Regions from separate parts of the Thermoleptolyngbya sp. C42_A2020_037 genome, predicted to be linked through region 1. Evidence: riboswitches for the same ligand, from Rfam matches in the RefSeq annotation. Region 1 holds a riboswitch; each other region holds the start of a gene.
The links. A riboswitch is a leader RNA that binds a small molecule or an ion and turns the genes downstream of it on or off. The one in region 1 is predicted to bind cobalamin.
Positions count from the first base shown of each region.

Region 1 (7,780 bases):
TGCCAGACTTTAACTTCGTCTTTATGCCGACACCAGCGCCGTGTGCCGCACCGGAATCCGAATCACAAAGGTCGTGCCCTGACCCGGCGTAGACTCGCAGTACATCTCCCCCTTGTGCTTATCCACCACAATTTGATAGCTAATCGATAAGCCCAGCCCTGTGCCTTTGCCAACGGGTTTGGTCGTGAAGAAAGGATCAAATAGGCGCGATCGCACGGACTCTGGAATACCCGTTCCATTATCTGAAATCAGGATTGTTGCCCAATCTGGATCGCTCAATCGAGTTTTGATCTGGATAACGTTCGGATGTTCAGAAATCTCTTGAAAAGATCGCGTTTGATTGGCTTCCTCTAGCGCATCAATTGAATTAGTGATCAGGTTCATAAACACCTGATTAAGCTGCCCTGGATAACATTCCACCATCGGCAAATTCCCATACTCCTTAATCACCTGGATCTCTGGACGCTCTGCCTTGGATTTGAGGCGATGCTGTAAAATTAGTAGCGTATTGTCAATTCCTTCATGGATATCTGCTGGCTTAAATTCAGCTTCATTTAAGCGCGAGAAATTGCGAAGCGACAGCACGATTTCGCGAATGCGGCCGGTGCCAATTCGCATCGATTTCAGAATTTTCTGCAAATCTTCTACCAAAAACGCTAGATCAATTTCTTCCAGCGTCTCTTGCAGCGCTACTGGAGGGTCGGGGATGACTTTCTCGTAGGCATGGACTAATCTGATCAGGTCTTGGGTGTAGGTATTCAGATGTTCTAAGTTGCCGTGAATAAAGTTCACTGGGTTATTGATTTCATGGGCAACGCCCGCAACTAGTTGACCCAGGCTAGACATTTTTTCACTCTGCACCATTTGGGTTTGGGTGCGATGCAATTCTTCCAACAGTTGCTTAAGATGATTGTTCTTTTCCTGAAGTTCTTGTGTGCGGAGGAGGACCTTTTGCTCAAGGGATTGGCTATAGGCTTCTAGCTTTTCATTGGCGGCTTGCTGTTGCTGCAAAAGCTGATTGACAAAGGCAATCAGTTGATTAAAAGATTGGGCGAGGCTGCCGATTTCATCATTGCTGGAAACCGAGGCTTGCAGGTCAAATTTTGCGTTCTGAATGGACTGCTGAGCAACATCAGTGAGCACCTGAACCGGACGGGCGATCGCCCGACTAGTGATAATGCCCAGGACAATGGCGATCGCTGTAGACAGCATAATGCCTGCCACAATCGCCTGAAACCGAAATGCATCTGCCTGATCGAGATGCTGATAGGCTAGAGTTTTCTGATTTTCTGCGACCCGCTGTATCTGCACCAGCTGCTCCGACAGCTTTTCAAAGCGAAGCCGCATCCGAACGGCCTCTGCATCTGTCAGGCTTGCTAAGATCATCTGCTGGGCAGGGCCAGCCGTCTCCCGTGTTAGTTCCTGCGGGTTAATCCGCTTCCACAGTGCAGCAATATGCTGGCGGTAGCCCTCAATGGTGGAATCGTAGCTTTGAGCTATTGTTTCTAACGTTTCTATATCCAAATTTTCCTGGGAAGTGTCCAGGTTAATAAACGAATCTAATTCTGCCAGCAGGGCCTTAGCCTGATTAAAATCATTCGTAAACTTACTCATCTCATACTGAAACCAGATTGGCTCTTGCAGCACTACCAGCAAGCGTTGGGGATGGGATTGGAGAGATAGCGATAGCAGCGACAGCTTATTCAGCTTGTCTTGCTGAATCTCAGCAACCTCTAGGGCTTCTTGTGCTTTCTGCTGTGAATGACTGCCTACCGCCAACCCCAGCAACGCCCCTAACGCAGCAATACTAATCGCCACGCCATAGCCATAGCCAATCTTCTTGGAAATACTTTGGCGAGAATCCAGCCAAGCATCCACACCCGCACCTATCTTTGTAATAAAAGCCATACTGATAAGCGTCCAATCTTAAAACAATCAAGAGCCAATACATCCCAAATCGCGCATACTAAAGACGCTCAAGTTCTTTGACAGAAAGGGTTCCGCCATCGCCAACCCATCCAACGAAAAGCTCTGACGAAAAATTCTGACTATTCTGACTGTTCTGACTATTTAGGGCTACCTACTTAGGGAAACAAAACCATTAGCGACCTAAAACAATTGAAGAACTAGAAATAGAGAATTAGAAAAGCAAAACAATTAGAGGAATTTGTCCTGTCCAATAGCGCGATAGGCTTCTCGAATCATGTCGTAGTCCGCATCATTTGCTACGGAGAACTGACTGTCTTCTGGAAAGCGGACTGCCAAACTTTCCACCGAGCGAATTCCCTGAAGCAGTTTGTTTTGTTCCCGCAGCATACGAGCCTGAATCTCTGCTCCGACCGCCGAGCTAAACGCGCTGCTTAAAACAAACACATCACCAGGCAGCAGTTCACCTCGCGCGACGATTGGATAATCTTGCTCAGAGGCATTAAGCGCTTTTAGCGCAGCTCTATATCGAGGATTTCCCCTAACACAGGCATCCACTTCCCCAAGCCGTAGCGATTGCAGGTCATTTTCCCCAGTCATGACCGCTTTGTAATCTACTTGAGGCGTTAGCCCCGCATCCATTAGCATTTTCGTTCCAGCCAGATGGGAGGCTGTAGAGCCAACTTTCCACATATCAACGGTTTTTCCCTTCAGATCCGCCAAGGATTGAATCCCACTATTGGCACGAACCACCAGAACGGCGTAATAGTTGGAGCGAATCAAGCTGACCAGTGGTGTGGCTTGAGTGCGGGCATGGATGGTGACATATTCAGATGGGCCGGCCCAAACCAAATCCAGCTGATTGGTTTGCAATGCAGAGGCGGCCGTGAGCAAATCATCCATAGGAAAAAACTCAACGGAAGTTTCTAAAACGTCTTCTAAAGCCGCCCGAAACGGATCGTACTTTTCCTTTAATTCATCGATTCCCTGAACATCCGTAATTGCGAATCTAATTTTCTTAGGTAACTTGACAGTGGATACACGCGAAGCCGTGGAGGTTGCACTACAGCCAGCAATAAAGAGACTGGAATACCATAGGAAATTGCGTCGTTTCATGGCATTTTGGGGACTATGCTAGATTGGCGGAACTTAGCCTAGAGTTCCCGTCCAACATAAAAAGTCACCAAAATATAAACAGGATTTACTAAACTTATTTAATCTTATGCTTTGTTAGGATGTACGCAGTTAAACGATTTCTCGCGGGCGGCGCTCGCGAGAAATCGTTCAAAATCCAGAAAACCTATCGCAAGTGCGTAAGGTCTGCTTATTTTGGAAAGCCACAGGTATCGTTACAGACTTCCTGATTCCACGACCTTTTCGAGATACTGGCTTTCCAGCAAAAACGCGCCGCGCCCAAACCGAACGCCCCAATAGCCACCGGGGCGGCGATCTAGTACAATGCCTTCTTCTCCAACCTTAATCAGGTCGGGTGGACGCAGCATGGGCATGGGTTCTGCGGTTTTGAGGTAGGCTGGCAGGGCGATCGCCCGCACCCGATCGCCCACCTGAAACACCTTCTCCTCTGTTCCATCCAGTTCTGCCATTGCTTCACCCTCGTTCAGGGAACTTGCCAGATTTTTTCATGATACTGGCTCGGTTCCGCATAGGGATCAATCATTTCGCCATGATGATGCCCATGCGTATGGCTGTGGGGATGCCCGTGGGCGTGGCTGGGTTCATGGTCATGCGTGTGATCCTGCGGATGGCTGTGTCTATGTGCATGATTTTGAGCATGATTTTGAGTATGTTCATGCGCGTGTCCGTGTGCATGTCCATGATCGTGCCCGTGTGCGTGTGCGTGTTCATGATCGTGCCCGTGTGTGTGTGCGTGTTCATGCCCGTGGACTGCGCCATTGCCCACAGCTACCAGACGAAACTTGCACATTTCGCAATTCATCTGCACCTGCCCAAGCTGCGTTTCGATTTCGCGATCGCGCAATACAGAAAACAGCGTCCTATGCAGCCCCATCTCTGGCAGGCAGACCATTGAAATGTCGGGAAACTGGGACTGCTGTTGGGCTGTGATCGTGGCAATTTTCTTAACCAGCACGCCCGTAAACAAAAAGTAGGGCAGCACGATAATCCGCCTGGGCTGATACAGGCGGGCGCGGCGGAAGCCCTCTTCTAGCCGGGGATGGGTAATGCCGATAAAGCAGGTTTCGACGGTGCGATAGCCGCTGCCTTCCCAGAGAATTCGCGCCATTTTATAGACATCGCCGTTGGCATCGGGATCGCTGGCCCCGCGCCCCACAAACAGCAGCACCGTGTCTTCCCGCGCAATGCCCTGGGGATTCCACTGCGGCTGGTCGAGTTCTGCGAGGCGCGATCGCCACAGATCCAGAATTCCTGGCGTAATGCCAAAGTGCCGCCCATAGTGAAACGTGACCTGGGGATGGCGCTGGCGGGCGCGATCCAGTTCATTGGTCACGTCGAACTTGTTGTGTCGCGCCGCAAATAGCAGCACAGGCAGCACCGACAGGTCGGTATAGCCCCTGGCAACGCACTCGTCTACGCCCTGCTGAATCGACGGCTCTGTCAGTTCCAAAAAGCAGGGCACGACTGGACGCGAGGTGTCTAGCGCTTGATACGCCGCCGCAAAATCTAGCAAGCCCTGGCGACCATCGGCATCGCGGCTGCCGTGGCCCACCAGCAGCACCGGGCGCTGCATCGGTAGCGGGGGAAGATCGAGCTGGAACGAATTTCCGAGGGCGATCGCCTGCTGCTCTGGCTCCAGAGGATACATCAGCGGCTGCGCTAACGGCTCAGGGTTCCCAGCAATGGGTAAATTGGACTTTGAAGAAACGGGGTCAATAGAAAGGGTCATAAAAATCAAAACTCCATTCCCGTGCGACGCGGGAGCTAGAGTGAAAAAACAGCAGGCTGGCGTTCTGGCTGGGGAGTTTTGGTTTGATCAATGTCTAACCAATTCAATATGCTCAGACTCCCATCACAGCTGCGGCACAGCGCCGGACTCTCACCGGACTTTCCCACCCTGCGGCTGTTCACATGTGCCTAGCCATCTTACCCCAGGCGGGGAATCGTGGAATGGGGGAGAGGGGGATTGGGATGTGTCCCAGATTGGGAATGAGGGGATAATAAGAGGATCGCGGGATCGCGTCCTTCCCCGGATTGCGTTTTCAATTGCGTTTTTTAGTGCGTTTTCAATTGCGTTTTCCCAATGTCCTTTCGCAAGCGCATCGCCTTTTACCTCGAAGATATCGACACGCCTACCGGAAAGGCGCTCAACCTGCTGATTACCGGGCTGGTGCTGCTGTCGGTGGCGATTTTTGTCGCGCAGACCTATCCGCTGTCGGAGGAGTGGCGGACGGTTTTGGGGGCGCTGGATCTAGCACTGCTGCTGCTGTTTTCGCTGGAATATTTGCTGCGGCTGTGGTGTGCAGAAGATCGGCTCAAGTTTGTATTCAGTCTCTTTGGGCTGATTGATTTGATGGCGATTTTGCCATTTTTCTTGGGCGCAGTGGATATTCGGTTTATCCGCATTTTCCGCTGGTTTCGGATTTTGCGGCTGGCGCGATTTTTTGAAGGGCGGACGGTGTTTGGCTATGTCACGACGGAAGACAGCGCCATTTTTGCCCGCATTTTGTTCACGCTATTTTCGATCGTGTTTGTCTATTCTGGGCTGATCTATCAGGTCGAACATCCGGTCAACCCGGAGCAATTCAACACGTTTTTTGACGCGATTTACTTCTCGATTTCGACCATTTCCACGGCGGGCTTGGGCGATGTGGTGCCGATTACCGATGGCGGGCGATCGCTCACCATTTTGATGCTGTTGACCGGAATTTTGTTCATTCCCTGGCAGTTGGGCGATTTGATCAAGCAGTTGGTTAAAACGGGCACCCGTGTCGCTGTGCAATGCCTGAATTGCGACCTGTCGGTGCATGACCAGGATGCCCTGTTTTGCAAAAACTGCGGGACGCGGCTGCCTGCGAAGCCAGAGATTTTTTTGGGTGAGAGTGATACAAATCCAACTCAAGTGGAGAACGTGATCAAGTAGACTAGGGTGCAGTTTTATTTCTGGTTTTCCAGAGCGCTCTGGGCTTGCACTCGTCAGCGGGCCCAGGGGTGCGCTAGTTCTATCGTGAGGAGCAAACAGCAATGCAGCAGCGAGGGGTCACAGTTTGGTTTACCGGGCTGAGCGGCGCGGGCAAGACGACGATTCGCATGGCGGTGGAAAAGGAATTGCGCGATCGCGGCTTGGCGGTAGAAGTGCTGGACGGCGACATTGTGCGCCAGCATCTCACCAAGGGGCTAGGCTTTAGCAAGGAAGACCGAGACGAAAACATCCGCCGCATTGGCTTTGTGGCGCATCTGCTCAGCCGCAATGGCGTAATTGTGCTAGTGTCGGCGATTTCGCCCTATCGGAACGTGCGCGATGAAATGCGCGATCGCATCGGAGATTTTGTGGAAGTATACGTCAATGCACCGCTCAGCGTGTGCGAAGAGCGCGACGTGAAGGGCCTCTACAAAAAAGCGCGGGCGGGCGAAATCAAGCAGTTCACAGGCATCGACGACCCCTACGAAGCGCCGCTAAATCCTGAAGTAGAATGCCGCACTGACCAGGAAACCCTAGAAGAGAGCGCCGCCAAGGTGCTGAATTTCCTGAAGCAGCAGGGCTACCTGTCTGGACAACCCGCCGCCTCGCTCAAAAAATCGTAAGCGTCTGGGCTGCTTGAATCAGTCCTGGCACGGCCGCTGCGTTCCATCCCACCTCGGCGCGGCGGCCCGTCAGCAGGATCATCCGCAGACTGTAGGACTGGGGAAACCCTTCGACCTCTAGCCAGAGGCGATCGCTCTCCAGTTCACAGGCAATACGCTCCTCTTCCATTAGTTCTGCCCCCATCTGGCTCATGGTTTCCGCCAGTTGCCCCGCCAGCCGACAAAAATCCTCCAGTTCCGCTGCGGTTAGCTCCAGCGCCCAATCGTCGCCGCCGACGAGTCCAGCAAATTCGGGCGCGTCTTCGTCCCAGCCGATTTGCCAGCCGGGGCCGCGTTTGAGGGTACGAGGCATTGGGAGTAATATCGATTTTGGATTTTGGATTTGCGATTTTGGATTTGCGATTTTAGATAGCCAGTCAAGCGTCTGCGGGGCTTCTCACACCTTCGTTCGTCGCTCCGCTTATTCCGCCATTCGGATCGGCTCAACCACCAAAATATTCGTGCCGTCGAGCCGCCCCAGCACGCGCACGGGCGTATTGACCGGGAGATGAAGCTGCCGCCAGGGCAAATCCAGGCACGCTTTCCAGCGAGTTCCCTCGTGCATGACCCAGCCCGTATAGCCGGGGTAAATGGCTTCTTTCACAACGCCTTGGTCGCTGGCAGGGCCCACGCCCAGCAGGTCGGTGATGGGCAAAACTTCTTCTGGCAGCCAGGTGAGTGGGGCAGGGGTTGCCTCAATCCCAGGAGCAGGCTTGGCTTCGGCGGAATTGGGGTCAGTGGTGGGGGCGCTATATTCGGGACTGGTGCGCTCTGGCGCAGTCGGCACGGTCGGCGCGGTCGGCGCGGTCGGCGCAGGTGGCATAGGTGGTACAGTCGGCGCGGTCGCAGTCGGTACCGCAGGCGTGGGAACCGCTGCTGGCTGGGGCGCGGGGGCAGGGAATGGAACAGCAGGCGGCGTGGGTTGGTCGGGCTGGGCGGCGGGTTGGCTTAGGTTTGGCATGGCGGTGGTTGATGGCGGTAGAGCATCCAAATGGGTAGAACTCGGAGTTCTCCATTCAGAATTCCCAGGAGTGGAACCCGGAATAGAAGCATCCCATAAAGTTTCCTCTGGGGA
Region 1 is NZ_JACYLP010000016.1:17,645-25,424, forward strand. Features, by position in the region: gene IGS16_RS04725 (ATP-binding protein) at 22-1,908, opposite strand; gene IGS16_RS04730 (PhnD/SsuA/transferrin family substrate-binding protein) at 2,158-3,042, opposite strand; gene sipA (regulatory protein SipA) at 3,276-3,530, opposite strand; gene IGS16_RS04740 (sirohydrochlorin chelatase) at 3,545-4,729, opposite strand; cobalamin riboswitch at 4,847-5,017, opposite strand; gene IGS16_RS04745 (ion transporter) at 5,165-6,004, shown strand; partial or broken gene cysC (adenylyl-sulfate kinase) at 6,100-6,666, shown strand; gene IGS16_RS04755 (DUF1818 family protein) at 6,653-7,018, opposite strand; gene IGS16_RS04760 (CHAT domain-containing protein) at 7,127-7,780, opposite strand, start outside.

Region 2 (7,780 bases), on a different contig from region 1:
GTGCTAAACGTGCTGAGTTTTAATGCTTTGTTTTTAGTGGAACCTGCGGTTTCTGCTGCCCAAGAAGGTGCGGGCGTGTCTCTGGCTGCGGTATTTGTGGTTGGCTTTCTGGCTGCGGCAGGTCTGGGTTCTATCGCCTGGTACAACTCTCGCCGTCCGACGGGTTGGGAAGATAAGGAGCGTCCTGATATTGTGCCCGAAGTCGATCCGAATCCACACGTTTAATTCAGGTTTGGATTGAGAAAATGATTGGGGCGATTAACAAGAACTGGGCTAAAGGCTGGGCTTCAGTTTGAAGTTTTTGGATTTCTGCGCGTTTTCTTTGAATTTTCTTTGAGTTCTTGTAGGGATTTTTGAAAAGAGGGCGATCGCCCCCAAAACCCTTCCCTCAAGATTGCTTGCAAATCTATTGGAGGATAATTCCATGTCAACGAACGAACGAGTCGAACGGGACACCTATGATCGCGGGATTATCCCCGCTGAAACTGCCGCCCGCAAAGAGCGCGAAGGCGAGAACTACAAGCAAACCCCGACCGCTGAAGGCGACATCGATACGGCTGCGGGCTATACGGTAGACAACGAGGGCCTGGTGAATAATTTCGCCGTTGAACCCGAAATGTATTACGAGGTGCCGGGCGACCTGAAGGCGAAGGAAGAGGCAGAAGAAGCCGCCCGCGCCGCCGAACTCGCCGAAATTAACGACACCGATGAAGACGGCAAGTTGACCGAAGATGGCGACAATCGCAGCAAAGGCGTTGGCGTGATCTAAATTCAGCCAAAAGGCTTGCTGAGCGAAGGTGGGAAGTGCTGCCGATGACGGGGCGCTTCCCTATTCGTTTAGTGCGGCTGGAGCAAGGACAGATATGCCAGGATCTTTCGCTTCTATCTTGCCAAAGCGAGCGATCGGATAGAAGCGGAAGATGGCTCGACCGATGATGTTTTTAACAGGCAGAAAGCCCCAAACGTGGGAGTCGTTGCTGTTGTTGCGGTTGTCGCCCATGACAAAGACGTGGCCCGGCGGCACCGTTACGGCACGCATTTCATAGTTGGGGGGTTCGGCAATATAGGGTTCCGTCAGGGGTTTTCCGTCGATCCAGACTTTGCCCAGGTGAACCTGCACCGTTTGTCCGGGTTGACCAATCACCCGCTTGATGAACGCCTGATCGGTCGTGTAGCCCAACTGCTGAAGCTGGGTCGGTGGGTCGAAGACCACGATGTCGCCCTGCGCCGGAGGATGCAGCCGATAGGACACTTTTTCGACCACTAGGCGATCGCCCACTTGCAGCGTCGGCACCATCGAATCCGATGGGATATACCTCGGCTCCGCTACGAATAGCCGAATCACGAGCGCCAGCGCAAGGGCGATCGCCAGCACCAGTCCGTTTTCTCGCTGGGTCTTCCAGAAGCCAGCGCTGCGCTGAGGTGGCTCATTGGCGCGATCGCCCGCCAGGGCTTCGGGCGGCTCTGGAGACGCAACCGTTGGGCTGGGTTCGATGGCGTTGGGCAGCGAGGCGTTTGATGCAGGCGTGTCACCGGGCGGAGTCGTCATGGGAAAACGCAGGCGGCTAAAAAGAGTAGTTAAAAGGCGTAAAACGATTCGGAGCGTACCTGGTCTAGTTTAGCCCCCAGCAGCACCGCTACGTCCTGAAGCTGGGCCGGGCGATCGCCCACCGCGCAAATGTCTACATCCACCGCTGTCAGGTCGATGCCCGACTGTGCCAGGGTTTGACCGATCTGGTCGGGCTGCGTCGGCAAATAGTGAAACAGCGGCCACTGCTGCTGGAGCGATCGCCAATCCGCCTCATACGGCAGGCAGTCTGGCGTTTCTGGGTTCGCCTGCACCAGCCACACGGGCCGATCAAAGCCCTGCTCTCGCAGCCAGTCGATCTGGCTTTTTAGCGGGGCAATGCCCGAACCCTCGGCAATATACAGGCGCGGCCGATCGGGAATGTGCGCTAGCGTCATCAAGCCGTAGGGCCCGCGCAGGGCGATCGCCCCGCCGATGGGTAAATCTTGCAAATAGGCAGAACTCCAGCCCACCCGCGACACGCACAGTTCGACTTCTGGACAACGCGACGGCGACGACGCGATGGAGTAAATCTTGCTGAACTGCTTGCCATCTCGCTGAAACCGGGGCCACACTGACTGCCCAGGCCAAAACCGAAAATCTGGCTGATCTAGGTATAGGCGAATGGCCTGAATCGTTGGCGTAAGGGCGATCGATGACAGCACCGTACCGACGCAATCCATGGCCGGAAGGGGAGTCGGCGGCGGGGCGATCGCCGAACGAACCCCAGGCGCACTAACCTCCGACAAAAGAGGCTGTCGCCGTTCTAAATTGTGCATTCTCACCTCGACCCGTGCATCGCGGGCATCGCAATGGACAACATCGGGCGGGCATTCTGACTTTGAGGCGGGTTTTGCACGATGCGCTCTGGCACGGCTCAAACCCCTCATTCACAGTTGCGGCACAGCGCCGGATTTGCACCGGACTTTCCCCACAAAGTTGGCAAAACCGCAGGGCGATCGCCCCTTGCATAGCAAACATCTGCTGTCTGGACTGATCCTCCAGACAACCCGAATTCGTCCCGAAATTGTAGCTCGGATTGGGTCAGGTCGTCGCAAGCTGAAAATTACGGAAAATTACGGATCGTTGCAACCCTGGCAAACCGGGGGCTGGGCTGGCGTCCCTGCCTACTTGGTCAGCGGCTGCTTGCGAGTCGAGCCGCTGAGTTGCCGCAGCCGCTTGGCGCCCAGCTTTGCGCCTTTGGCCCAGGGCACTTCATGCAGCAGCGTGTAGAAGCTGGGAATGATGAACAGCGTCAGCAGCGTCGCCAGCGACAGACCCGAAAACACGACAATGCCTAGCGGCCGCAGGAATTCTGACCCTTCGCCAATGCCCAGCGCCAGCGGAAACATCCCCAGCACGGTGGTAATGGTAGTCATCAGGATGGGCTGGAGGCGCTGCGGCGCGGCTTGCAGCATGGCGCTGCGGTGGTCTAGGCCTTGCTCTTCGCGGATTTGATTCGCCAGTTCTACCAAAATAATGGCGTTGTTGACCACAATGCCCACCAGCAGCACCGCGCCCACGATCACCGTCGCGCCGATCGCCGTTTGGGTCAGGAACAGACCGAAAATGCCGCCTGCCAGCGCCAGGGGAACCGTCAGCATGATCACCAGCGGATCGACCAGCGAGTTATATTGCACCGCCATCACCACAAACACCAGAAAGGCGGCCAGCCCCCCCAGCAGAATCAGGGATGAACGCACTTCCTGGGCGCTTTGGGCACTGGCGCTAGGCAGGCGGCTCACGCCTTCGGGCAGCGTCAATCCCGCCAGGATCGCGTCCGACTCGGCGATTGCATCGCTGAGGTTTGCGCCATCCACCAGGTTGCCTACGATTTGAAAGATCTGCCGCTGGTTGATCCGCTGAATTTCTCCGGGCGCTTCGCCAGCCTCGATCCGCGCCACGTCGGCCAACCGCACAAGCTGTCTGCCGCTCGTAAAGACAGGCAGTTGGGCAAGCTGGGCCGGGCGCTGGATGGCATTGTCGGCAAGCTGCACGCGGATATCTACCAGGCGATCGCCCCGCTGAAGCTGCGTGGGCACTGATCCCGTAATGGCGGTCTGAATCGTGTCGCCAATGTCTTCGGTGGAAAGTCCCAACTGCGAAGCCCGCTCCCAGTCTGGGCGCACCTGGATTTCGGGCTGCGCCTGATCTGCATCGGGGCGATAGCGGGCCTGCCTGGCCTGCGAATCGAGCGCCGCCAGCACTTCGCGCCCTGCCTGCTGTAGGGCACGGGTGTCACTCCCCTGGAGCAGGATATCTACATCGGCCCCGCGCACGGGCGAGTTATTCACAATCAGCCCGCGCACCGATTCTGGACTCAGCCGCAGGCGCGTTCCCACCAAGTTCAGCCGATTCAGTTCGGCGGTCATCCGCTCCGTGAACTCAGCCACATTGGTTCCTGGCTTCAGGGTAATGGTGCTGGAGCCGCGCAGGGGGTTGGCGTTGGTGTTTGTGCCAAACAGCGACCCGCCTGCGGTGGAAAAGAGATACTCCACTTCGGGCTGTTGCAGCAAAATCTGGTCGGTCAGTTCCATCACCCGGCGGTTGTCTGCTAGAGAGGTGCCGGGGGCAAACTGGGCGTTGAGCCGGGCCTGGCCCGTGTTGATGCGGGGCAAAATCTCCTGCGGAAGCTGACCCGCCATCCAGAAGCTCGTACCGCCAAACAGGGCGATCGCCAGCCCAATCACCACCAGCCGATGCCGCAGCACCCACGATAGCCCCCGCACATAGGTATGGGTCGCATCTGCCAGCCGCGCTCGAAACGCCCGCAGCGGAGCCGAATCGCCCACCCGACTCGACCAGCGCACCGCCAGCAGCCGCGAGGTCAGCATGGGCACCACCGTCAGCGCCACGATCAGCGAAGCTGCCACCGCAAAGCTAATGGTGAGAATCAACTGGCTAAATAACAACGAAAAGAAACCGCCAATCAGCAAAAAGGGCAACACAGACACCAGGTTGGTGGTTGTAGACGCGACCAGCGCCGATTCTAGCTGCTGGCTGGCCAGTTCCGCTTGCCGCAGGAGAAATGCCGTCGCGCTGACCCGTTTGCCTGTGCGTCCACGGGTCACATTTTCAGCATCGCTGCTGGGGTCATAGTCGTGTCCACGGCTGGCATAAATCCCGTTGCCATTCCCATTCCCGTTGCTCTTTCCGCGTCCATTCCTGTTGCCATTGCCATTTCCATTACCATGTCTATTGCTGGAATCGTGACCGTTGCTATGTCCATTGCCGTAACCGTAATCATGCCCGCCGCTGTTCGATTCATCCGGTATTTCCACATCCTCGGTCGTGGAGTATTCAGCAGTCTCAATGCTGTTTACGGCGCGGCGACGCTTGGCAGTCTCTACGCCCTGCACAATGCTCTCCAGCATCACGATGGAGTTGTCCACCACAATGCCCACGCCCAGCGCCAATCCGCCCAGGCTAAACACGTTTAGCGTCAGCCCGAAGGTGCCCATGAGCAAAATCGCAATCAGCGTGGCCAGAGGAATGGCGAATACGATGATCAGGGTTTGGCGGAGTGAGCCTAGAAACAGGAGGACAGCGATCGCCGCCAGCAGCGCCCCGATTAGTCCCGACATGGCCACGTTGGAAATCGAGTTGCGAATAAACCGCGACTCGTCCAGCGTCGTGCGAACCGCCATGCCCGTTGGGAAGAGTCCCGCTTGCTCCAGTTCTGCCAGCCGCTGCTTCACGCCTTCTACCACCGACACCGTATTGGCATCGGGCTGCTTTTGAATGCTGACCTTGACCGCCGGGTCGCCGTTCAGCGTCACAAAAATCCGCTGTTCCTCAGTGCCATCCACCACCTGCGCCACATCTCGCAGGTAGACGCGCCGCGCTTCTGGAAAACTGCTGGTCGATGCCTCGCCGCCAGACGCGCTGCTGGCCCCGTTCACGGGCAGCGACAGGTTCCGCAGGTCCTCTGCCGACTGGAACCGTCCGACGGTGCGGATCAGCACCTCCTCTTCCCCGCCTCGCAAGCGACCGCCCGATACATCCTGATTGCGCCCCCGCAGCGCGTTGAGCAGATCGGTCAAGCCCACACCTAGCGCTTGCAGACGATTGATGTCTACATTGACCTGCACCTCTTCGCGCACGCCGCCCGACACATCCACACTGGCCACCCCCGGCACCACCGACAGTTCCCTCGCCAGTTCTTCGTCGGCAAACACGCGCAGATCAACCGACTGGAGCGAATCGGATGTCAGCGCAAACTCATACACTGGAAGCTGGGACGGGTCAAACTTAAAAATTCGCGGCTCTTGAATCGTGTTGGGCAATCGGCTGCGGGCGCGGTTGAAGGAAGCCGTTGCGTCATTTAAGGCGCGATCGATATTGCCCCCAGGACGAAAGTAGAGGTCTACGCTGACCTGCCCCTCCCGCGTTTGGGAATAGATTTGCTGCACGCCATCGGTGGCCGAAAATGCCTGCTCCAGCGGTCGTGTAATCTCGTCTACCGCCACTTCTGGCGCAACCCCCGGCGCATCCACCCGCACCCCAATGCGCGGATAGGTAATCGACGGTAGCAAATCCACCGGCAGCCGCACCAAGAAGAAAACTCCCAGGACGATGGCCGTCAGGGTAAGCATGAGCGTGCCGATGTGGCGGCGGATGGAGAGGGTGCTGAGGGAGGTCATGGGTATAGAGAGGGGGGGAGGGGGAGAGTGTGGGGGGGTGGAGTGAGGGAAGAGAGAAAAACGAAGAGAGAAGAACGAAGAGAGAAGAACGAAGAGAGAAGAAGTTCCGTTCTTCGTTCTTCGTTTTTCGTTCTTCGTTTTTTCCGTCCCTCCCTTCAACCTTCAGACAGAATGCTCAACCGCACGGGCTGTCCGTCTTCTAGGGGGCGGCTGCTGCGGAGGACGAAGGATTCACCGGGCTGGAGGCCGGAGAGGATTTCGATGCGACCGTTTGCGCGATCGCCCACCTGTACAGGACGAGCAGCGACTTTTGCTTCGTCACCCTCGCCTTCCACCACAAACAGCACCGAGTCGTTGCCCGGGCCGCCTGCTTCTAGCGCTTCTTCGGGAATCACCACGCGGCCAGCTTGCCCCGTCTGAAACTGCACTCGCGCCAGCAGACCGCTCCCCAGTCGGCGGCCGCCGGAGTTGGGAATCACCACCTCAACGGGGACGAGTCGAGAACTGGGGTCGGCGGCGGGCGAAATGCGGCTGACGCGCCCTGCAAAGGGTTCATCGGGAAAGGCATCCAGTCGGACTTCAACAGCCTGACCGACCCGGAGTTGCCCCAGGTCAAGTTCTGAGACCTGAACGGCCACCTTGAGGGCGCTGAAGTCGCCGACCCTCAGCACTTCGTTGCCCGGTTGCACCAAATTGCCTGGTTCTGTCAGTCGTTCCAGGACAATGCCCGTGAGGGGCGCGGTCAGCAGGCTGAAGGTCTGGCGTTCGCGGGTTTCGGCGACGGTGGCCTGCTGGGCCTGGACGCGGCGCTGGGCTGCCACGACCGCCTGTTCGCGGGTGCGGATGCGCTCCTGGGCAGAGCGAAACACCTGTTCCGCCGAAAGAGCAGCGGTTTTCGCCTGGTCTGCTTGCTGCTGGGAAATGGCTCCCTCAGCGGCCAGCTTTTGCAGGCGATCGCTGTCCATGCGGGCTTGCTGAAGCTCGACTTCGGACTGGGCCGCCTGGGCACGGGCATCGCTGACTTCTGCCTGAGCTTGGGCCACCTGCGATTCCAGGGCAGCCAGTTCTGCCCGATCCTGGCTGACGGCGGCCGACAGCAGCCGACCGTCTAGCCGTCCCACCACTTCGCCCTCTCGCACCGAGTCGCCCACGTCTACACCCAACTCCAGGAGCCGCCCCTCTGCCTGCGATCGCAGCGATGCCTGCCGCACGGGTTGCGTTGTGCCTGTGTAGGTAGGCGCTTCTTGCAAAGAGCCAGTTTGGGCGATCGCCGTTTCCACCGAAGCCGGGCCGCCTTGCCCCGGCCCACCCGGCCCGCCGCCCGGTCGCCCGCCGCCCTGGCCGCCTGGTTGCCCTGGCTGGGTCTGCTGCGCCTGCGCCGTTTCAGAAGGAATGCGGCATCCGGCGATCGCCACTAGCCCCACCAGAGAACAGGCGAGAAACAGAGCAAAGTTTGAACCGCGAGGCGGACGACCGCCCTCCGCAGGCTGACGATTCCAGAGAGACGAGAGAGAGCGCAGCATAAATATCAAGTTTGAGGACAGGACTTGAGGGCAAAGTAGCTGGAGGT
Region 2 is NZ_JACYLP010000008.1:19,341-27,120, forward strand. Features, by position in the region: gene IGS16_RS02280 (hypothetical protein) at 37-225, shown strand; gene IGS16_RS02285 (hypothetical protein) at 425-769, shown strand; gene lepB (signal peptidase I) at 830-1,549, opposite strand; gene IGS16_RS02295 (FAD-binding oxidoreductase) at 1,579-2,346, opposite strand; cobalamin riboswitch at 2,375-2,535, opposite strand; gene IGS16_RS02300 (efflux RND transporter permease subunit) at 2,695-6,210, opposite strand; gene IGS16_RS02305 (efflux RND transporter periplasmic adaptor subunit) at 6,366-7,733, opposite strand.
Region 2: linked by a shared signal. The riboswitch ahead of IGS16_RS02295 (FAD-binding oxidoreductase) and the one ahead of IGS16_RS04740 (sirohydrochlorin chelatase) in region 1 are both predicted to bind cobalamin.

Region 3 (7,780 bases), on a different contig from region 1:
CCGGGGCCCACGCCGCGATCGGTGCGGTAGCTGGGGTTATCGGTCAGCACGCCCTGCACCACGTCATCATCGCCAAAGCTCTCGCCCGCCAGGTACAGCACATAAAACTGTGGCTTGCCGTTCTGGGACACGGCGATCGCGTCGAAATCGACAATAAAGGGCGATCGCACTTCAAAGGTGGCATTGGGCAGCGCTTGCTTTAGTTCTCCCAGCGTCATGCCCAGTTTTGCCGGGCCGATACCCTCGGCTGAAATCACAAACAGCGACGGATCGGTTGGTTCTGGAGCAGAAGCCGTCGGGCTGGGCGCAGGGGAAGAAGGCGCAGGCGACCCTGGGCCAGCCGTCGGCGACGCGCCAGGAGAGGACGAAGGCGGCTGGGCATCGTTGCATCCGACCAGCCCCGCCAGTCCGCCCAGCAGCAGGCTCCCCAGCAGCAGTTGTCTTGTGGATTGTTTCATCAACCGACCCATTGCTTTCTCCTTCTGAATCCCACGCCAACTCCGTGACGACCTCAGCATAGCGCTTGTGCCAGAGCGTCGGCTCCCGGTTGTGGCAGAAGACGCAATCACCCGACACAGATTGCTACACCTGTTTTAGCAGGCCGTCTCGATTTTGCCCTAACTTTGCCTAATCTGGCGGTACGGGCTATCTGGGCAAATTGAAGGCAGCAACCGGATTCAGCCATCGCGTGATGGTGCGCTTGAGCTGAATGAAATCTCGGTTTAGCCCTTGCTGCATAAACTGTCCGAGGGCATCCAGCGGCGTAAAGGTTTCACCGGGCTGCCATTTCAAATCTTGACCCATTGGCGTTAGGTGGTTGCCGCCCAGCGTGTGCAGCGTGGTCATGTCTGGAAAACGGCGGGTGAGAACGTCCGAGAGCGATCGCGTCTGGTCGATATCATCCATCGCAAAGCGAATCAGCAGATTGCGCCGCACCTGATACTGCCGCTCGATCAGCGTGTAGGTTTCTGTCGGCGATGGCGTAAATTCCACATTCAGCAGCGGCGCAAACTGGGGCGGAATCTGGGAAGAAAACTGGGTCGAAAACTGCGACATTTGATCCAGAAATGGAATCGATCGCCGCGCTGGGTAATTGTTAAACGACAGGAAAATATTGCCGGCTCGCTCTTGCGACGAGCGGCTGCCGATCAGCAGATGCAGCTTGCAGCCCATGCTGTGGCCGACACCGTAGAGCGGCACGTAGCTGCGACGAAACACGCGCTCTAGCAAATATTCCTCAGCCCGGAGGAATGACCGCAATACTTGGCGGGCGATCGCCTCATGGTCAAACGTGTTGACAAAGGGCGTGGCAACGACAGCATAGCCCTGCTCTGCTAGATGCTCTAGCAGCGAGCGATAGGTGACCTGCGGAGCTGCCGCCACAAACGCCCCGCCCAAAAAATGAATCATCGCTGTCGGGCTTTCTGGCACCACTAGCCAATTTCCGCCCAGTTCTCGCCATTCCATAGGTAAAGAAGGGTGAAGCTCTCTCTCATGGTAGACGATGTGGCAGCGGGTGGGGGGATAGGAAAGGGATCAGTCACTCCATCTCTCTATCCCCCATCTAGCTCAAATAGCCTGCAACAAAAACACCAGCCCCACACCTGCGATCGCCAGTCCAGGCAGGGTCAGCGCTTTGGCTCGTTCGGTGGTGCGGCGCAGCAGGCGATCGCCCAGCCACCACACTCCAAAGGCGATCGCCGCCTGAATCAGCGTGAAACCTAGTAGATAGGCGGTCAGGGGCGACGGCGTTGCCCCGACAATGGATTCACCGTAGGCATAGCCGTGGAATAAGCCTGCCAAAATTCCAAAGGCGATCGCCCCGCCCAGTGGCAGCGTCTTTCGCAGCCCTAGCAGCAGCCCAATGATCAACACCGACCCCGCGATGGCAATTTCAACGGCGGGCAAATCGACTAGATTCAGGTGTAGGGTCGTGCCGCCCAGCGCTGCCAGCAAAAAGCTGATAGGAAACAGCAGTCCCCAGCCCTGCTTTGCTGCCAGTAGCCCAATCGCCACCACAAACGCAAAGTGATCCAGTCCAATCACAGGATGGGCCAAGCCAGACAAAAACCCTTCCAAAAAGGTTTTGGGCGTTTCGCTTCCCAGGGCGTGGTGCGCCAGGGCTGGTTCAGCACAGAGCGCCATCCCTGCCAGCAGGAGCAGTGCGCCGCTGCGCCAGCCCGCGCTAGGTTTGCTGGCCGGGACGGTTCGCCGATCGCGTGCTCTGGACGATTTCGGGAATTTCCGGGTTCTGGTGATGCTTGCCTTCATGTCTGTACCTCGCAGAGTCTAAATTGGCAAAAGGGCGCATCGGCGGGCATCCTGACTGGTCGGGCGGGGTGTCTTGCCCAACTTCACAGTTGCGGGACAGCGGCAGACTTGCACTGCACTTTCCCCAATCGGCGCGATCGCCAATCTCCAAAGGCTGTTCCCCTTTGAGAGCCGATGAGCGACTGAAATCATAGCACCGTTTGCAGGAGCAAACGCGCAGAGTCACGAATGTTCAAGGAACCGGGCGCTTTACAGCTATCCAAAATCGCCTATCCAAAATCGCCGATCCAAAATTTCAAATTCAGTCGGTAACCGGAACGATCACCCCTTGCTGGTTCATCGACCGGGAAAGGGCTTCGAGGATTGTGATCAGGCCTACACCGACTTCGCCTGACGACAGACCGGAGGGGCGATCGCCCCGCACACAGTCCACAAAATGTTCGCAGGCGCGGCGCAGGGGTTCTTCGCGGGAAACGGCGATCGCCCGTCGCTCCTGGGTGGTGGGAAAAAATTGCCCGTCTCGCAGCACCAGCGCTCCAGTTTGCAGCATTAGCAAATCGGTCGCCATTTCGTCAAAAATCAGTGAGGCGCGATCGCCCACCACGCTCAACCGCCGCTGTCGGTCGGGATTGAGCCAGCACACCTGGAGCATCGCCTGAAACCTGCTGGGATAAAACAACCGCGCCCAGACTAGATCCGACAATCCTGCCTGTACTGCCGTTTTTGCCTGGTGTGTTTCCTGGGCGATCGCCCCAAGCTGTGGGGTTAGCGCGGGCTGCAACCAGACCGTGCCCCAGGCCTGCACCTGCACGGGTCGCTCTCCCAGCCAGTGGTTAAAAATGGCAATGTCGTGAGTTGCCAGATCCCACAGCACATCGACATCCGAGCGCACCGGACCAAGGTGCGTCCGGCTGCTGCTGCCGTAGCGCAACTGCCCAAGCTGCCCTTGCTGAACGAGCGATCGCCCTGCTTGCACGGCTGGGTGAAACAAATAGGTGTGATCTACCACTAGCCGTCGCCCCTGCTCCGCTGCCAGTTGGCACAGTTCCCGCCCCTCGGCGGCGCAGAGCGTCAGCGGCTTTTCTACGAATCCGTGTAGCCCCCGGTTTAGCGCAGTTCGCAGGAGTGCTGCATGGGTGCTGGCGGGTGTGGCGATCGCCACGGCATCTACCCCGTCCAGTGCGAGCGCGGCTGCCCAATCTGTGAGGGCAAGAACGGCGGGCGTGCGATGTGCTAGCCCAAGCTGGGTCACCGCAGTTTGCAGGCGGGTGGTGCTGGGATCGGCGATCGCCACCACCCGCACCCCCGGCAGCGCCAAAAAATTTCGCAGCAGATGCATTCCCCACCGCCCTAGCCCCAAAATCACAATGCCCACCGACGGTGAATCCTGCGCTGCGTCTACTTTGCTCACATTTTTTACTCACATTTGTTCTGATTTTCGGGACTGGTTAAGGCATTCATCCAGCCTGCACGCCTCTTTTCCGCCAATTTAGCCGCTCACTTGCAAACTCGCAGCCCTCAACCCGTTTCAGGTTCATGTTGTGGAGCGATAACCACTACCAACCCACTTTTTTCGGCTTTGAGCCACAATAGGGAAGTCGGGATGAGCCGACGGGCTGTATCCTGATGAAGTCTATTGCTGAGTTGACAGAAGTAGGTGCTATGAGCCGCCGTCGTCAAACCCCCTGGCTGCATCGTCAGTCTCGCAAGATTATCGGAGCGATCGCCCTGCTGGGTGCGCTAAACACTGCCTATCTCACCGCAACTCGGCTGTTTGGCGGAGAGGCGGCCTGCCCCACCAGCGGCTGTCAGCAAGTGCTTTCTAGCCCCTATGCCACGCTGTTTGGGCAACCTCTGGCGCTGTTTGGGCTGCTGGCCTATCTGGGCATGGCGGCGTTTGCCTTTGCGCCGCTGCTGGTCAATCCTGACCAAAACAAGACCCTGCGAACCAGTTTGGATAACACGACTTGGCTGCTGCTGTTTGCAGGCTCCACCGCCATGCTGGTGTTCAGCGGCTACCTGATGTACATCATGTTTTCCGAGTTCGTGGTGCCCTTCGGCGCAGCGGGCATCTGCGTCTATTGCATTGCATCGGCGCTGTTTGCCCTGGCTATGTTCTTGCTAACGCTGTTTGGACGGGCTTGGGAAGATGTGGGACAGCTTATTTTTACTGGGATCTTGGTCGGCGTGGTGGTGCTGGTGGGTTCTCTGGCTTGGCACAACATCATTAAAACGCCGCCTAGTGAGGTCGTGGACGGGCCATCCGTGCCGCCTGTAACTACCGTTTCGGGGCAGGCAGAGGTTGAACTAGCTCGCCACCTGAAGCGCATTGGCGCGAAGATGTTTGGCGCTTACTGGTGCCCACATTGCCACGATCAGAAGCAACTCTTTGGTCAGCCTGCTGCGGCTGAGGTTCCTTACATCGAATGTGCGCCAGACGGAGCGAATTCCCAGACTGCTCTGTGTCGCGCCACGCCGCAAGTGACGGGCTATCCTACCTGGGAAATCAACGGCCAGTTTTACTCTGGCACCCAAACGCTGGAGCAACTAGCCAAGGCTTCTGGCTATCAGGGCCCGACCAATTTCCAGAATTCTCCTTAGGGGCGCTATCCTATCCAATTTCCAGAATTCTCCTTAGGGCGCTATCCTATTTGGATTTTGGATTTGCGATTTTGGATTGCTAGTCGAGCTTGTTTAGGGTTTCTAGCAGTTTCATTAGTAGCACCACTCAGAAGAATTGATATTCAAGGGCCGGCTTGAAGGCTGAGCATCTGCCCACCCCTCAGTTCCCTTTAGGGGCGAAAAGGGGGGATTTTTATCGTGTCCCTGTAGAACCCTGTGCTATCAGTCCCCGACCCCTGACCCTTTGCCCCGCCAGCGAGACAGCAGTTTTTCTAGTTCAATCCAAACAAAGAGCAGCAGGCTGAATCCGAGACAAATCAGCAGTTCCAGGGGGCTGAGGATTTGGGTGCCAAAGAAGTTTCGCAGCGGCTCGACGTAGATTAGCGCTAGTTGCAGCAGGCTGGTAAAGACGACGGAGGTGAGGACGTAGGGATTGGAGAAGGGGTTGAGTTCTAGGGTTAGGCGGGTGTTGGATCGAATAGCCAGGGCATGACCCATCTGGGCCAGGCACAGGGTGGTGAAGACCATTGTCTTCCAGCGATCGGGGTCGCCGGGAGTGGTTTGGGCGAGGTGATAGCCGACGACCATTTGGGCGATCGCAATGATCGACAGCACCACGCCGATGCGGATCATATAGGTGCCCAGCCCTCGTGCAAAGATGCTCTCTTTGGGATCGTGGGGCGGGCGACTCATGACGTTGGGTTCCGCAGGTTCTACTGCCAGCGCCAGGGCAGGCAACCCGTCGGTGACCAGGTTCATCCAGAGGATCTGCAACGGCGTGAGGGGCACACCGCCAAAGGCAAACAGCGGTGATGCGGCGATGGTAATCACTTCGCCGATATTGGAACCCAGGATGTATTTGATAAAGCGGCGAATGTTGGTGTAGACGACGCGCCCTTCTTCCACCGCAGAGACGATGGTGGCGAAGTTATCGTCCAGCAGCACCATGTCGCTGGCTTCTTTGCTGACATCGGTGCCCGTGATGCCCATCGCAATGCCGATATCGGCCCGCTTCAGCGCGGGGGCATCGTTCACGCCATCGCCCGTCATGGCGACGATGTGGTGCCGCCGCTGGAGCGCCTGCACAATTTTCAGCTTATGCTCTGGGGCGACGCGGGCATAGACGCTGACCCGCTCGACGTGGGCTTCCAGTTCTTCTGGGGTGCAGTGTTCTAGGTCTGGCCCGGTTAGCACTTCGTCGTCGGGTTGGGCAATGCCCAGGTCTTCGGCGATCGCCCGTGCGGTGAGCTGGTGGTCGCCCGTAATCATGACGGGCCGAATCCCCGCAGAGCGGCAGCGGGCCACGGCTTCTCGCGCTTCGGGGCGGGGTGCATCCAGCATGTCTACCAGCCCTAGCCAGATTAGCCCTTGCTCGGTTTCTTCGGCGCTGTCTTCGGCGGGGAGTGCCTCCAGCGGTCGGCAGGCAAACCCCAGCACCCGCAGTCCTTTGCTGGCCAGGTGATCATTTTGCTGCAAGATTTGCTGACGGCGATCGCCGCTAAGCGGCTCCACGGTGCCCTTGACATGTACAGACTGGCACCGCTCTAGCACCAGTTCGGGAGAACCTTTGCAGAACAGAATAAGAGATGAAGAATGGAAGACAGACGGAGCGAGGGGATCTGCTAGGATGCTGCTGCTTTGATGTTTGACCATCACGCTCATGCGCTTGCGCTCAGAGGTGAAGGGGAACTCACTCAGGCGCGTCCAGGCGTGGGTGAGGTGGTGGCGATCGAGTCCGGCTTTGGTGGCGGCCACCAGCAGTGCGCCCTCGGTGGGGTCGCCCAGGATGCACCAATCGCCCTGTTCTTTTTGCAAGGCCGAGTCATTGCAGAGAATGCAAGCCGTCAACAGGGCGATCGCCTCCGGGTGTTTCTGCACATCAATCGACTGTCCGTTCAGCAAAAACTCACCCTCTGGCGTGTAGGCGTGGCCCGTTACGCTGAGCGAACAGGAATGCTGGTGAATCCCCTGCACCACCATCTTGTTTTGGGTCAGGGTGCCTGTTTTGTCGGAGCAGATTGTGGTGACAGAGCCGAGGGTTTCTACGGCGGGCAGCTTGCGGATCAGGGCATGGCGGCGCACCATCCGCTGGGTTCCCAGTGCCAGCGTCACAGTGATCACGGCGGGCAACCCCTCCGGCACCACGGCCACTGCCATGCTCAGCGACACCTCCACCAGTTCCCGCAGCTTGCCCCATCCGGCCACCAGCAGCCCCAGGACGACGACCACTGCCACCAGCGACAGGGAACCCGTAACCAACGCCTGACTAAGCTGATCCATCCGCTGCTGCAAGGGCGTTGGCTCTGCCTCGACGGATTGCAGCAAAGTAGCGATTTTGCCGAGTTCGGTGCCCATACCCGTCTGGGTAACGATGGCCACGCCGCGCCCCTGCACAACCTCGGTTCCCTGATACACGCAATTGAGGCGATCGCCCAGTGGGGTATCTTCCGACAGGTCTGCGGCAACCCGCTTGCTAACGGCCTGCGCTTCGCCCGTCAGCGCCGCTTCCCGCACTTGCAGGCTGGCTTCCTCCAGCAAACGACCGTCTGCTGCTACTTGCACCCCCGCCTCCAGCAGCATAATGTCCCCTGGCACCAGTTCCCCAGCGTTTACCTCTTTTACGCGCCCATCGCGCACCACGCGCACTCGTGGCGAGGCCATATTTTTCAGAGCGGCCAGCGCTTTTTCGGCACGGCTTTCCTGCACATAGCCCAGCAAGCCATTCAAAAACACAATCGCTAAAATCGCCACGGTGTCTTTGAACGGAATATCGTTGGACTTGACCCGTCCTGCCTGCATGTCCATCAGATCCATCACGCCGGAAATGATCGCCACCGCGATCAGCATGATCAGCATGATGTTTTTGAACTGATCCAGCAAGATTGCC
Region 3 is NZ_JACYLP010000056.1:152,762-160,541, forward strand. Features, by position in the region: gene IGS16_RS20355 (hypothetical protein) at 1-470, opposite strand, end outside; gene IGS16_RS20360 (DUF1350 family protein) at 646-1,467, opposite strand; gene IGS16_RS20365 (HupE/UreJ family protein) at 1,570-2,271, opposite strand; cobalamin riboswitch at 2,295-2,431, opposite strand; gene IGS16_RS20370 (Gfo/Idh/MocA family oxidoreductase) at 2,573-3,682, opposite strand; gene IGS16_RS20375 (vitamin K epoxide reductase family protein) at 3,934-4,872, shown strand; gene IGS16_RS20380 (cation-translocating P-type ATPase) at 5,116-7,780, opposite strand, start outside.
Region 3: linked by a shared signal. The riboswitch ahead of IGS16_RS20365 (HupE/UreJ family protein) and the one ahead of IGS16_RS04740 (sirohydrochlorin chelatase) in region 1 are both predicted to bind cobalamin.